4 regions of the Dactylosporangium sp. NPDC049140 genome follow, and region 4 is predicted to be linked to each of the others. Evidence: riboswitches for the same ligand, from Rfam matches in the RefSeq annotation. Region 4 holds a riboswitch; each other region holds the start of a gene.
What was found. A riboswitch is a leader RNA that binds a small molecule or an ion and turns the genes downstream of it on or off. The one in region 4 is predicted to bind cyclic di-AMP.
Positions count from the first base shown of each region.

Region 1: it holds a riboswitch for cyclic di-AMP, as region 4 does, so the genes downstream of both, AB0B76_RS02080 (NlpC/P60 family protein) here and AB0B76_RS28200 (NlpC/P60 family protein) in region 4, are expected to answer to the same signal.
Region 2: it holds a riboswitch for cyclic di-AMP, as region 4 does, so the genes downstream of both, AB0B76_RS00725 (hypothetical protein) here and AB0B76_RS28200 (NlpC/P60 family protein) in region 4, are expected to answer to the same signal.
Region 3: it holds a riboswitch for cyclic di-AMP, as region 4 does, so the genes downstream of both, AB0B76_RS15290 (hypothetical protein) here and AB0B76_RS28200 (NlpC/P60 family protein) in region 4, are expected to answer to the same signal.

Region 1 is NZ_JBEZDS010000001.1:466,486-469,968, reverse strand. Features, by position in the region: gene dcd (dCTP deaminase) at 1-494, shown strand, start outside; gene AB0B76_RS02080 (NlpC/P60 family protein) at 538-1,536, opposite strand; cyclic di-AMP (ydaO/yuaA leader) riboswitch at 1,548-1,682, opposite strand; gene AB0B76_RS02075 (LamG-like jellyroll fold domain-containing protein) at 1,791-2,000, opposite strand; gene AB0B76_RS02070 (class I SAM-dependent methyltransferase) at 2,724-3,356, shown strand; gene AB0B76_RS02065 (cytochrome D1 domain-containing protein) at 3,365-3,483, opposite strand, start outside.
Region 2 is NZ_JBEZDS010000001.1:163,681-167,163, forward strand. Features, by position in the region: gene AB0B76_RS00720 (FAD-binding oxidoreductase) at 1-1,255, shown strand, start outside; gene AB0B76_RS00725 (hypothetical protein) at 1,333-2,148, opposite strand; cyclic di-AMP (ydaO/yuaA leader) riboswitch at 2,450-2,593, opposite strand; gene AB0B76_RS00730 (protein kinase) at 2,953-3,483, shown strand, end outside.
Region 3 is NZ_JBEZDS010000008.1:18,115-21,597, reverse strand. Features, by position in the region: gene AB0B76_RS15300 (phosphatase domain-containing protein) at 1-574, shown strand, start outside; gene AB0B76_RS15295 (hypothetical protein) at 580-792, opposite strand; gene AB0B76_RS15290 (hypothetical protein) at 819-1,841, opposite strand; cyclic di-AMP (ydaO/yuaA leader) riboswitch at 1,851-1,997, opposite strand; gene AB0B76_RS15285 (glycoside hydrolase family 19 protein) at 2,245-3,351, shown strand; gene AB0B76_RS15280 (hypothetical protein) at 3,455-3,483, opposite strand, start outside.
Region 4 is NZ_JBEZDS010000019.1:56,454-59,936, reverse strand. Features, by position in the region: gene AB0B76_RS28205 (methyltransferase domain-containing protein) at 42-824, opposite strand; gene AB0B76_RS28200 (NlpC/P60 family protein) at 880-1,794, opposite strand; cyclic di-AMP (ydaO/yuaA leader) riboswitch at 1,836-1,997, opposite strand; gene AB0B76_RS28195 (ABC transporter ATP-binding protein) at 2,299-3,033, shown strand; gene AB0B76_RS28190 (ABC transporter ATP-binding protein) at 3,125-3,483, shown strand, end outside.

The sequences.
Region 1 (3,483 bases), on a different contig from region 4:
CGTCCAGCATCGACGTGCGGCTCGACCGGTGGTTCCGGGTGTTCAACAACCATCTCTACACGCACATCGACCCGGCCATCCAGCAGGACGAGCTCACGTCGATGGTCGAGGTGGACGACGGCGAATCCTTCGTGCTGCATCCGGGGGAGTTCGTGCTCGCGTCCACGCTCGAGGTGATCACGCTGGGCGACCAGCTCGCCGGGCGGCTGGAGGGCAAGTCGAGTCTGGGGCGGCTCGGGCTGCTGACGCACTCGACCGCCGGCTTCATCGACCCCGGTTTCTCCGGGCACGTGACGCTGGAGCTGTCCAACGTGGCCAACCTGCCGATCCGCCTGTGGCCGGGCATGAAGATCGGGCAGCTGTGCATCTTCCGGCTGTCCTCGCCGTCCGAGCACCCCTACGGCTCGGCGGTGTACGGCTCGCGGTACCAGGGCCAGCGCGGACCGACGCCGAGCCGCTCCTGGCAAAACTGGCGGACCTGGCCGACCAAATGACGAAACACGAAGGGCGGGCCCGCAGGCCCGCCCTTCGTCAAAGTCACGCCACCCGGCCGTACCCGGATATCGGCTCAGAATCGATCTTCTTCATCTGTACGGGCTGGCTCGAGTTCGGTGCGTGCACCATCCAGCCGTTGCCGACGTACAGCCCGACGTGGTGTTTGTCGGAGTAGAAGAAGACGAGGTCACCGGCCTTGAGGTCGGCCCGCGCCACGCGCTTGGTGTCCTCGTACTGCCACATCGTGTAGTGCCGCAGGTAGGTGACGCCGACCTGCTTCCACGAGTACATCGTCAGGCCCGAGCAGTCGAACGTGTTCGGCCCCTCGGTCGCCCAGACGTACTTCTTGCCGATCTGCTTGCACGCGACCTGGGCGGCCTTGCTGCCCGGCGAGCCGTCGTACTGCTGCGGGCACGCGACCGGCGCGAGCGAGCCGGTGCCGGCCCCGCTGCCGTACGCCTGCATGCGCATGTCCTGCAGGGTCTTGATGTCGGCGTTGACCTGCGTCTCCTGCTTCGCCAGCGCGGCCTCCTGCTCGGCCTGCTGCGCGATGAGCTGGTCGATGGGGCCCTTCTTGGCGTCGTACTGCTGCTTGGCGACGAGAACGTCCTTGATCCGCGACTGCTCGTCCTTGGCCACCATGTTGAGCAACGTCATCTGGTCGACGAACGTGTCCGGCGACCCCGTGGTGAGCATGGCGTCGAGCTTCGAGACGCGCCCGTTCTTGTACTGCAGGACCGCGAACGCGCTCACCTTGTCGAAGGCGGCGTCCACCTGGGCCTTGAGCGGGGCGATCTGGTCCTCGAGCTGCTTCTGCTTGGTCTTGTTGGCGGCGAGCTCGAGCTTGAGCTTGTTGTGCTGCTCGATGACCGGCTCGATCTGGTTCCACTTCTCGTCGATCTGCTTCTCGACCTCGCCCGGCGAGGGGTCCGCGTGCGCGAGGCCAGTGATGCCGAGGGCGAGGGACAGACCGCCAAGGGTGGCGACGAGGAGCCGCAGCAGACGGGAGGGCCGCCTCGACCACCTCAGATGGGTCTCCACCGAGGAGTTACTCCTTCTTCCTGGCCGCCTACCGGGTTAGCTGACGGGTTCGGGCGGGAAGGTCGCCCTACCGCGCAATCGCGCGGATTCACCCCGATGGAACACGTGGGTCCCCGGTTCGAAATTCGACTCGACGGTGCCGCCTGGCGCACCCGGGTGGGGCGCGGACATCCAGCCGACCGGAATTCACGTTAAGGGCGCACCGTTCCCAGGTTCAAGTCGGAGCCCGATTGTCGTCCGATTTGTCCCTAAGGTCAGGCGATTTGAGTGACGAACACATCATCGATTGCGCCCACGAACTGATCGTTGTTCGCGCTGGTTCCCTTGCCGCCAATACACAACGGATCGTCGTTCGCTATCGACAGTGACGGCGGTACCGCGGTGCGTCCCGCTTCGGCGCCGTCCACGACCACCGTGAGCAGGGAGTTACCGCGCGAACACGCGATCCGGTTGCCACCGTCCATCGGCGATGGACCGTGCCGCGACGGCCACGAAAATTGCGCTCGAACCAGTGCCGACAATCACACAACCGGGCTGTCCGGCCTCGCCGTCGACCTGCAGTTTGAACTGACTGTCACCGACCGGGAACCCTTTCTGGTCAACATTGGCGCCTTTAGAAGTCTCATTCGGCTGAACCAGGACGGTGGCTCCGTACGTAATGGATCCGCGGCCCGGATTGAGAATCCGGCCGGACCACTCTGCAGGATGGTCCGGGCGCAACTCTTCGCACCGTAATGCTCACACCGCGGCGGAAAGTGCACCGCAAGTCCGCCGTCGTGGGCGACGGTGGAGAGCTGCCCGCCGCCCGCAGGCCGAGCCGCCCCGCCGCGTCGGTGACCGGCTCGCCGAGGCCGCCGTCGAAGGTGTACCGGATGCCGGCCCCGCTCCCGTGCGCCGCCGTTGCGCTCGGAGCCGGCCCCACTCCCGGCGCGCTGCCCATGCCGGGACCGGCCACGAACGGGCCGGCCCCGGCATCGAACGGGCCGGCCGAAGCGGCCGCGCCGGGCCGGGTGGACAGATCCGACGGGGCCGCCGCCCAGCGAACCGCGAGCCCGGCCACCACGACGAGACCGGCGAGCAGAGCACACAACAACCGCCGGCGGCGCATAACCGGACATGATGCCGCGAATGCCGTGATCCGCGCAGTCACTCGGACGGCTACGTTTCAAGGGCTAACGTTGCCGCTCGTGGCCCCCGAGGATTGGCGCAACGACACGCGAGCGTCCTACGACACCGTCGCGACCAGCTACGCGGACCTGGTCCGGGATGCGCTGACGAACGACGCCTACCTGCGGGCGACCCTCGACCTGTTCGCGGCGCTGCTGCCGCCGGGCGCCCGCGTGGCCGACGTGGGGTGCGGGCCGGGCCATATCACGGCGTACCTGCACGCGGCCGGCGTGGACGCCTTCGGCATCGACCTGTCCCCGGCGATGGTCGACCTGGCCCGTACGACGCACCCGGCCCTCGCCTTCGAGGTCGGCGACATGACCGGACTCGACCTGCCGGCGGCCTCGCTCGACGGCGTGATCGCCTTCTGGTCCCTGATCCACATCCCGGACGACCTGGTGCCGCAGGTGCTGGCCCACTTCCATCGGGTCCTGCGCCCCGGCGGCCGGCTGCTGCTGGGCTTCCACGTGGGCGACGCGCACCGGCTGAAGACCGAGGGTTATGGCGGCCACCCGATGCGAGTCCACGTCCATCTCCGCCCGCCGGCCAAGGTGACGGCCTGGCTGGAGGAGGCCGGCTTCACGGTCGAGGCCCAGCATCTGCTGGACCTCGCCGCGAAGACCCCGGGCGCCGCCGTGTTCGCCCGTCGGTAGAGCTCTCCCTACAGTCCGGTGAACCCTTCCCAGACCGAGGCCACGGGGCGGTTGGCGATCAGCGGCGACCGGCCGCCGTTCTCCGCCGTCACGTAGAGGTTGTTGGCGTTGGCGCGGATGCTGACGG
Region 2 (3,483 bases), on a different contig from region 4:
CTCGGGAGCGGCGGACGTGATCGACGCGGTGAACCTCGCGGGCGAACGCGATCTGCTGGTCGCCGTGCGAGGCGGTGGCCACGGGATCGCGGGGCACAGCGCCTGCGACGAGGCCATGATGATCGACCTCTCGGCGATGCGGGGTGTCTGGGTGAACCCCGCCGAACGGCTCGTTCGCGTCCAGGGCGGGGCGACCTGGGGAGACGTCGACCGGGAGACCCAGGTGTTCGGCCTGGCCGTTCCCGGCGGCGTCGTGTCGACGACCGGTGTCGCCGGCCTGACGCTGGGCGGTGGACTCGGCTGGTTGCAGCGCAAGTACGGCCTCAGCTGCGACAACCTCGCCGCCGCCGAGATCGTCACGGCCGACGGTGCGCTCCTTCGGGCCAGCGGGACCGAGCACGAGGAGCTCTTCTGGGCACTTCGCGGCGGCGGCGGCAACTTCGGCGTTGTCACCGCCTTCGAGTTCCATGCGCATCCGGTCGGACCGACCGTCATGTTCGGGTTGGCGATGTACGCCGCGGCCGATGCTGAGGAGATCCTGCCGGCCTGGCGGGCCTGGACAACCGGCCTGCCGGACGAGGTCACCGGCCGGGCCATGTTCTGGTCGATGCCGGCCTCGCCGCTGCTACCGCCGGAGGTGCACGACCGGGACGTATTCATCGCCGCGGCCGTGTACGCGGGTCCGCCCGACGAAGCCATGAAGATCCTCAGACCGATCGGCGAATTCGGTACGCCACTCGCCGATCTCAGCGGGCCTATGCCGTTCCGGGACGTACAGCGGCTCTTGGACTGGATGTTCCCGAAGGGGCAGCTGCTCAGCTATTGGAAGTCGGTGGGCGTCCGCGAGCTCGGCGACGACGTGCTCGAGGTGGTGCTGCGCCGAGGACTTGAGCGGCCGCATCCTCGCACCATGGTCCACGTGCCGCAGATGGGGGGCGCCGTGCAGCGGCCGGGGATCCATGACACCGCCTTCGGCGACAGGAGCGCGGCGTACATCGTGAGCATCGACGGCAACTGGACCGACGCCGCCGACACCGAGGCCGACGTACGGTGGGTGCGGGATGCCTTCAACGAGGTGAATGGCCTGCCCTCGGCGGCTGGCATTTACCTCAACTTCAACGGCGACCCGGACCTGGACAGCGCGAGCAGGCGCGCGGCGTTCGGCGAGAATCTCAACCGGCTGGCTCGGGTCAAGCGGGACTTCGATCCCGGCAACCGTTTCCGGCTCAACAACAACATCCGGCCGACCGGCTGACAAAAGACTGGGCGGAACTCCGCCGGCTGTACTTGGCTGAGGGGATGTCGTTGCGCAGCGCCCCGGCGGGGCACGCGCTACGCGACAGCGCTCACGATCTGCCCGGCGAGGGCCTGCCATTGGGCGTAGGCGTCCGGAAACGCCGATACCTGCACGGTCTGTGCCGCCACCGTGACGGCCATCTGTTCCCAGCCTTGGACCTGCACCAGCGCCGCGTAGAAGCGGCGTGCCGCCTCGGCCGGATTCATAAGCTGGGCGACGGTGCCCCAGTTCGGCCGCTGCTGGAACAGGCCGACCGAGTCGTGGTCGCTTCCGACTCCCTCGTTGGGGAGTTTGAGCGACTCCGGAACGTTGGAGTTCGCGAGGTTGTGCAGATGGCTTTCCTGCAGCGCGGTGGCGATCGCGACGACGAATGCGCGCTGCGGCAGGTTCAACTGCTGCCCGACCTGGATGATCGTAACGGCGTTGTTCATCTCCGCCTGGGTCAGCCCGCCTACGGGAGTGTGGACGGTCGGCGATGGCGCGGCCGTTGACGGTGCGGCGGCGGTCGCGCTCGGCGCCGGCGACTGACTCGGTTGCGCGCCAGCCGAAGCCGCCGGCTGGTCGCCCGTGCGCCCGCCGCCACGGGATGCTCGGTTCTCGGCGTACGCCGCCCGCCCGCTGTCGCCCCGCTGCACGGCGTCGACCTGGACCACGGTGGCCGGTCTGTCGACCGGCGATGCAGATACGAACAGCGCACCGATCGCCGAGAACGCGACGATGACCGCGGCCGAGGACACGCCGATCCCCTTGCGGGCCACCGAGTGGCGGCCGCGACGGTAGCGGTGCCGGTGACGGGCGAGGTGCCGGCGCGGCACGGCGCGTCGCTGCCCGTCGGTGTCATCGGGCGGCATGAGGCGACCTCACGACCGGCGGACAGTGCTGATAGCGGTACTTCACGAACTACCTCGACAGACTTGCTCAGCACGCGCCTGCTGCTGGGCGGCGGACGGCGGCGCCGGAGTTCCGGCCGGCACGAGCGAGGGCACGGGCCATCGACCGTCCACAGGGGACGGTTGGGAGGTGTGCCGGGCAGGCGGGTGTGACCGGTACGCGCGCCGGAACGGTTATCGGACCAGACGGCGTCTTTGCTGTGCCGGCCGGCCTCCGGGGCCGCGGGTCGAGGTATAGCGACATGCGAGGGTCTGCACGCGATGCTCCTTCCGATGCCGCCTACCGAGTTAGCTGACGGATTCGGGCGGGAGGATTGCCCTACCTCGCGGCGCGTGGCCGCTTGGATTCACCCCAGTTGTGCTTGGTTCCCCGGCTCGTGCGAGCACGACTCGGCGGGCCCGCCGCGTCGTCACCTCGAACGGAGACGGCCAGGCGCAGCGGACCCCAAGACCATATCGGCTGCATAACCGCAGGTGAAGCCCCAAACGGAACTGCCAAGGTGCGCACGGCAGCCGGGCCTTCTGCCGCTTGCCGCGACGATCTCGCTGTGGCGCAGGTGGCCGGTGAGGACGATGCGCCTACCGCCGGGCGTCTTCGGGGCCTCGGCGTCCTTGACCCAGCCGCGACCGATACGCCGCAGGTCCAAGACCGCGGCACTGTGGGCCCGCGACGCCGAGGCAGATGGACACCGAGCGGTCTGCCACCATGACGTACCGTGACGTCGCCGTGGGTTGAGCCGGGCGGTTGTGTCATGGTTGAGCGCGATGGTAGGGCGTCTGCTGAACGGCCGGTACGAGCTGCGATCGGTCATCGGCCGGGGCGGCATGGCCGAGGTGTGGCTGGCCGTCGACGGGCGCCTGGGCCGATCCGTGGCCGTGAAGATGCTGCACGACGAGGGCGGCGCCGATCCGTCGCTGCCGGAGCGGTTCGAGCGCGAGGCGCACACCGCTGCGCGGCTGTCGCACCCGAACATCGTGGCCGTGTACGACGTGGGGGTCGACGACCGTACGCCGTACCTCGTGATGGAACTGGTCCAGGGGCACAGCCTCGCCGACGAGCTGGCCGCGGGCCCACTGGATCCGCGGCGTGCGGTGCGCATCGCCGAGCAGGTGTGCGACGCCTTGGCGGCCGCGCACGACGCCGGGGTGGTACACCGGGACGTGAAGCCGGCCAACATCCTCATCGGCGACGAGGGCCAGGTGAAGGTCTGTGACTTCGGCATCGCCCGCATCACCGACCGGGCGCAGACCTCGCTGACCGCCCCCGCCACCGTGCTCGGCACCAGCTCGTACATG
Region 3 (3,483 bases), on a different contig from region 4:
GGTAATGGTCACGACGCTGCCGCGACCGCTGCTGGCGGCCTGGAACACCTTCGTGCTGGATGAGCACGCCCGGGCATCGGTACCAGGGATGGCGGTGCTGTACGAGCGGCTGGTCAACGCCAACCCGGGCGCGCCCGTCTTCTACCTGTCCACCGGCGCCTGGAACGTGGCGGCGACCCTCACGCGGTTCCTGTCGCGGCACCTGTACCCGGCCGGCCCGCTGTTGCTCACCGACTGGGGGCCGCAGGCAGACCGGTTCTTCCGCAGCGGCCAGGCGCACAAGCGGGCCTCGCTGTCCCGGCTCGCCCAGGAGTTCCCGGACATCCGCTGGCTGCTCGTCGGCGACGACGGCCAGCACGACCCGGAGATCTACGCCGAGTTCGCCGCGGAGCACCCGGACAGCATCGCGGCGGTCGCGATCCGGCACCTCTCGCCCACGCAGGCGGTGCTGGCCGGCGCGGTCCCGGGCGTGGCCGGCAACCCGCGGCGCTTCCCGCCCCACGACTGGCGCTGGCTCGGCGCCCCGGACGGTGCCGGCCTGTGGCGCCTGCTGCGCGACACGGAACTCCTGTAGCTCCTCTAGCCCTTGCGGCCCGCACTCGAGCTCATCGGGGCGCCGACCTTCTCGATCAGCTCGTGCAGGACCTGCTCGGACTGGTCGTGCGGGACCTGGCAGGTGCCGGCGGCGAGGTGGGCGCCGGGGGCGTACGGCAGGTCGGTGAGGATGTCCGTCGGGCCCACGTCGACCGCGCCGTCCTTGCCACGGAAACGGCCGGTCGACGGTTGCCCCATCGGCCGGCCGCTCGCGTCTTTGAGGATTACAGGATCGAGAGGTGTACGTGGTTCGTGTGGTCGCTGGAGGGATCGCCGGCGACGCCGCTGTAATGGTGCCAGCCGACGGCGGGCGTCCAGATCTCCTTGAACCAGATCACGTACATCACGCCGAGCGCATTCGCGTTCTTGACGAAGTACGCGGCAAGCGTGCTGCCGTAGACGAAGTCGTCACCGGAGGCCACGCCGCCGAATCCCGATTTCGTCTGTACCGAGAAGTCGCAGGCCCGGCCCTTGGGGTGCTCGTACGGCCCGCTCGGGCGGAAGCACGCCACGAACCGCTTGAAGTTGTCCTTCTGCGCCTCCTGCATCGCGTGCAGCATGCGCGGGGTGATGCAGCCGGTCGTCGTGGGGTCCTTGACGCTGCACGATTCCTTCGGCAGCGCGCCGGTGGATGTGCGGGGCACCGGGTCGGCGGTCGGCAGGTTGGCGGTGACGAAGCCCTTGCTCGGCCCGCCGGCCAGCTTCAGGGCGTTCTCCGCGTCCTTCTTCTTCTGCTCCATCGTCTGGACCTGCTGCTGCTGCGCGGCGACCTCGTCCTCGAGCGCCTTCTTCTGCGCGGCCTGGCTGTCCTTGAGCTGCTTGAGCTGGTGCAGCAGGTTGTCGTTGTGGTGGGCGATCTGGTTGATGGTGCCGGCCCGTTCGGCGAAGCCGTCCGGACTGCCGGAGTCCATCAGCGCGGCGAACGTGGTGAGCGGGCCGGTGCGGTAGGCCGCGACGGCGATCGAGGCCACCTGGTCCTGCACCGTCGCGAGCTGGGCCTCGGTCGCCTGCAGCTGCGCGGTGAGCTCGCCCTGGCGCTTGACCGAGGCGTCGAACTTCTCTTTCGCCTCGGACCAGGCCCGGGTGCTGTCCTCGAGCACGGAGCCCAGGGTGGGGTTCGCGCTCGAGCCCTCGTCGCCGGTGTCACCGCCGGGCTCGGCCGCGGCGGGCGTGGCGGCGAGCCCCCCGAGCACGAATGCCGCCAGCAGCGCGACCATCAGGCGCCGGTAGGGATGTCGCAATGACATCTTGTTCGCTGTTCCTTCCGTCGGCCGCCGACCGAGTTAGCTGACGGGTTCGGGACGGAACGACCCCTACCACCCTTCGGAAGAAGGGCGGATTCACCCCAACGTTACGGTGGGTCCCCGGCTCGCCACAGTGCGGCGATTAGGCGGCAGCCTCGCCCGGCACCGGGGGCGGTGCCCTCGTGGACGTGACCGTGGGTCACTGTACCCAGGGTGCCGAATTCGCGCACCGGACGGTTTGTCCTCTTCCAGTTGAAGACACGCCGCAGTGACGTAGATCACCGTCGGGCCGCATGCCTCAAGACAACCGTAAATATTCTTCATAAAAAGATGACGTTCGCTCCTTCACGCCCCTCCGCCTGGTCGGATGGGCAGGTCAGACGACCTGGGTAAGGAGTGATCAACGGTGTCGAGAGTGCGCCTGTGGGCGATGCTGGCCGCGGTGACCGTCGTGGGCGGGGTGGTCGCGGTCTTCAACATGCTCCCCGCGTCGGCCGCGTCCTGCAGCCCCGCCTGGCAGGCCTCGGCGGTCTACACCGGGGGCGCGACGGTCTCCCGCAACGGCCACAACTTCCTCGCCAAGTGGTGGACGCAGAACGAGGCGCCCCCCGGTACGACCGGCGTCTGGCAGGACCAGGGCTCGTGCGGCGGCTCGACCCCGCAGCCCCCGACCCAGACCGGCACCGCGGGCGGCTGCAGCTTCCCGGCGTGGGTGCAGGGCCGCAACTACGCGACCGGGGACATCGTGAAGTTCACGGACGGTAACTTCTACGTCGCCGAACATGACAACCCGGGCTACAGTCCGGTGATCAGCACCTGGTACTGGGACCCGTACGCGTGCACCGGCACCGGTGGTGGAACTGGTGGGACGACTCCTCCCCCCTCGAACGGCTCCTTCGTCGTGAGCGAGGCGCAGTTCAACCAGATGTTCCCGGGCCGGAACTCCTTCTACACGTACTCGGGCTTGGTGGCGGCGCTGTCGGCGTACCCCGGCTTCGCGAAGACCGGCTCGGACGACGTGCGCAAGCAGGAAGCGGCCGCGTTCCTGGCGAACGTGAACCACGAGACGGGCGGCCTGGTGTACGTGGTGGAGCAGAACACCGCCAACTACCCGCACTACTGCGACACGAGCCAGTCCTACGGCTGCCCGGCCGGCCAGTCCGCGTACTACGGCCGCGGCCCGATCCAGCTGTCGTGGAACTTCAACTACAAGGCCGCGGGCGACGCGCTGGGCATCGACCTGCTGCACAACCCGAACCTCGTGCAGACCGACTCGGCCGTGGCCTGGAAGACCGCCCTCTGGTACTGGAACACCCAGAGCGGCCCGGGCACCATGACCCCGCACAACGCCATCGTCAACGGCGCCGGCTTCGGCGAGACGATCCGGAGCATCAACGGCAGCCTGGAGTGCGGCGGCCGCAACCCGGCACAGGTGCAGAGCCGCGTGTCGGCGTACCAGCGCTTCGTGTCGATCCTGGGCACGGGCGTGGGGGCCGGCTCCCTGTCCTGCTGATTCAGCGCTTCCTTCCGAACCTGGCGGCGGCCCTCCCTGGGGTGTGGGGGGCCGCCGCCGGGTCGTTCAGGCCCTCCTTCATTTGCGGACCGACGCCGGGCGGTCAGGTGCGGCGCTCCGGCTCCTTCTCCT
Region 4 (3,483 bases):
GGAACGCCGGGCCCGCCGAGATGTAAACCACCCGACGCGGATCATGGCCGATGGGCGACCACGAAGAGGCGCGGGAAGGGCAGGATCGTGCCGAACGGCTCGCGCGGGTACAGCCGCCGCAGTTCGGTCCGGATGTCCGCACTGAACTCCTCGAGGTCCTCGCCCGACAGTGCGTCGAGGTAGGGGCGCAGCCCGGTGCCCTTGAACCACTCGAACACGGGGTCGTCGCCCGGCAGCACGTGGTAGTAGGTCGTCTCCCACGCGTCGACGGTGAGCCCGGCCGCGGAGAGCAGCCGCACGTACTCGGCCGCGTGGAGCACCGGTGTCGCCGAGCGCGGCCCGGTCGCCCCCAGCGCGCCCGCGAGCCCGGGCGCCCACCGCTCCCGGGCGGCCACGCCGGCCAGGCCCGGGTCGAAGCCGGGGCTCGGCACCTGGAACGCGAGGGTGCCGCCGTCGTCCAGCGCGGCCGCCCAGCGCGGCAGTAGCGTCTCGTGGTCGTCGACCCACTGCAGCGAGGCGTTGGCCACGATGACGTCGAGGGAGCCGCGCTGGGGCCGCCACTCGGCCGCGTCGGCGAGCTGGAAGGTCAGCTGGGCGGTGCGGCGCTCATCGGCGGCCGTGATCATCGACGGCGAGGAGTCCAGGCCCAGGACCGCCGCGTCGGGCCAGCGCTGGGCGAGCGTCGCGGTCATCGTGCCGGGGCCGCAGCCCACGTCGACGACGGCGACCGCGGAGGTCGTCGGGATGCGGGCGACGAGCTCGCGGAACGGCCGGGCGCGCTCCTCGGCGAAGCGCTCGTACTGCTGAGGGTCCCAGGAAGCCATGGTGCCAATGATGAAGGGCCGCCCTTCGAAAAGAGCGGCCCTTCGAGAAGCGGCGTTACTTGACGCGGCCGTACCCGTAGATGCTGTCGACGCTTACCGATGCATACCGCACGACGTCACCGGTGTGCGGCGCGTGGATGATCGTGTCGTTGCCGACGTAGATGCCGACGTGGCCGAGGCCGTTGTAGAAGACGAGGTCGCCCGGGGCCAGCGCGCTGCGCGGGATGTGGGCCACCTTGCTCCACTGGCTGGCGGCGTTGTGTGGCAGGCTCACGCCCGCGGCCGCCCATGCGGCCATCGTCAGGCCGGAGCAGTCGAACGAGTTCGGACCGGCGGCGCCGTACACGTAGGGCTTGCCGAGCTTGCTCTTGGCGTAGTTCACTGCGGTGCCGGCGTTGCCGGAGACGGCCGGCAGGGTGCCCGGGTTGTAGTTCGCCCCGGTGACCTTGGTGCTGCCGGCGTTCTTGGCCTTCTTCTGCAGGTCTTCGAGCTTCTTGACATCGCCCTCGATCTGCTTGCGCTGGTTCTCGAAGTCGGCCTTCTGCGTGTTCTGGGTCGCGATCGTCTGGTCCAGGGTGGTCTTGGCCGCCCGGTACTCCTCGATGCTCTTCTGCTGCTGATGCGTGATCTGCTGCAGCATCGACATCTGGTCGATCAGTGAGCCCGACGACGTCGCGTTCAGCATGGCGTTGAGGTTGCGCAGCTTGCCGTTGCTCTTGAACGCCTCGATCGCGATCGCCTGAACGCCGTCGTTGGCCGCGGCCACGTGCTTCTCGAGGTCGGCGGCCTTCGCCTGCGAGTCGGCGATGTCGATGTTGAGCTTGTTCCACGACTCGATCGTGGCCTCGAGGTCCTTGTTCTGCTTGTCGAGCTGGGCCTCGATCTCGGCCAGCGTCGGGTCGGCGTGCGCGACCGTGGCGGGTGCGAGCACGGCGAGTGACAGGAACCCGATCAGCAGGGTCCGCAGCACCGACCGGCGGGCACGATGTCCAGTGGACAAGGGAGGGTAGACCCTTCTGCACCAACCGCCTACCGGGTTAGCTGACGGGTTCGGGCGGGAAGAGAAGCGCCCTACCGCAGCGTCGCGGATTCACCCCGAATTGCGTGGGTCCCCGGTTCGACGCGCGCGCCCGGAGGCGGGTGCGCGCGGGTTCGATTCGGCGGCGCTTGCCCGGCGCCATCCGGGGTGGACGGCGGACTGCCGAGCAGGCCAGGGCCTAACTTAACGTGATCACCCCTCGGGCGGAAGGCGTGCGCCCCCCTCGATATCTAATAACCTAAAAGTCCGGATTACTGCCGGTTCATCGGCGGTACCACACCGTGACTTTGGTGCCGGACGGTTACGAATTCGGGACTTGATTCCTCCTCTGGAGCGGGTTAAATACACGTAACTTCTTACACCGCCGGTGCAAATAGTTCGGGGGTCCGCAACGTGCTACGGGTCCAGAACCTCGAGGTCGTCTACGACGATGTGATGCTGGTGTTACGGGGCGTGAGCCTCGACGTCCCGGAGGGTCGGATCGTCGCCCTCCTCGGCGCGAACGGCGCCGGCAAGACCACGCTGTTGCGGGCTCTGTCCGGGCTGCTCGGCGTGCACGACGGGGCCGTCACCCGCGGCAGCGTCACCCTCGGCGAGAGGCCCATCCACCGCCTGCGCCCGGCCGCCATCGTCCGGCGCGGGATCAGCCAGGTCATGGAGGGCCGGCGCACCTTCGCCGAGCTCACCGTCGAGGAGAACCTGCGGCTGGGAGCCCACACCCGCCGCCGCGGCGCGGCCGAGGTGATGGAGCGCATGTACACGCTCTTCCCTGTGCTCAAGGAGCGGCGCGGCGCCGTCGCCGGGTACCTCTCCGGCGGCGAGCAGCAGATGCTCGCGATGGGCCGGGCGCTCATGTCCGACCCGGCCTACCTGCTGCTGGACGAGCCGAGCCTGGGCCTGGCCCCGCGCCTGGTCGAGCAGGTGCGCGACCTGATCGTGGAGATCAACCGGGCCGGCACCGCCGTGCTGCTGGTCGAGCAGAACGCGACAATGGCGCTGTCCGTGGCCGAGCACGGCTACGTGCTGGAGAACGGCAAGGTCGTGCTCGACAAGCCGGCCGCGGAGCTGCTCGCCGACGACGACATCCGCGAGTTCTACCTCGGCTCGCACGCGGCCCACTCGTTCCGCGACGTCAAGCACTACAAGCGCCGCAAGCGGTGGCTGTCATGAGCGGTCCGGAGCGGAGCGGAGGGGCCGCTCATCATGAAGCTCAGCTCTCGTCATGCCGTTGCCGTTCCCTATGCGAGGCGGAGGTGACGGCATGAGCGACGTGCTGACGTTCCGTGACGTGCGGCTGAGCTTCGCCGGGGTCAAGGCCATCAACGGGGTCGACTTCACCGTCGGCGCCGACGAGCTCTTCGCCGTGATCGGCCCCAACGGCGCCGGGAAGACGTCCATCTTCAACGTGATCTCCGGGGTGTACCGCCCGCAGGAGGGCCGGGTCCTGCTCGGCGACACCGACATCACCGGCGCGCGCCCGGACCGGGTGGCCCGGCTCGGCGTCGCCCGCACGTTTCAGAACGTCGAGCTGTTCCGCCAGCTCACGGTCGTGGAGAACCTGATGCTCGGCCGGCACCACCACATGCGCTACGGCACCCTGGCCGCCATCGCCTGGCTCGG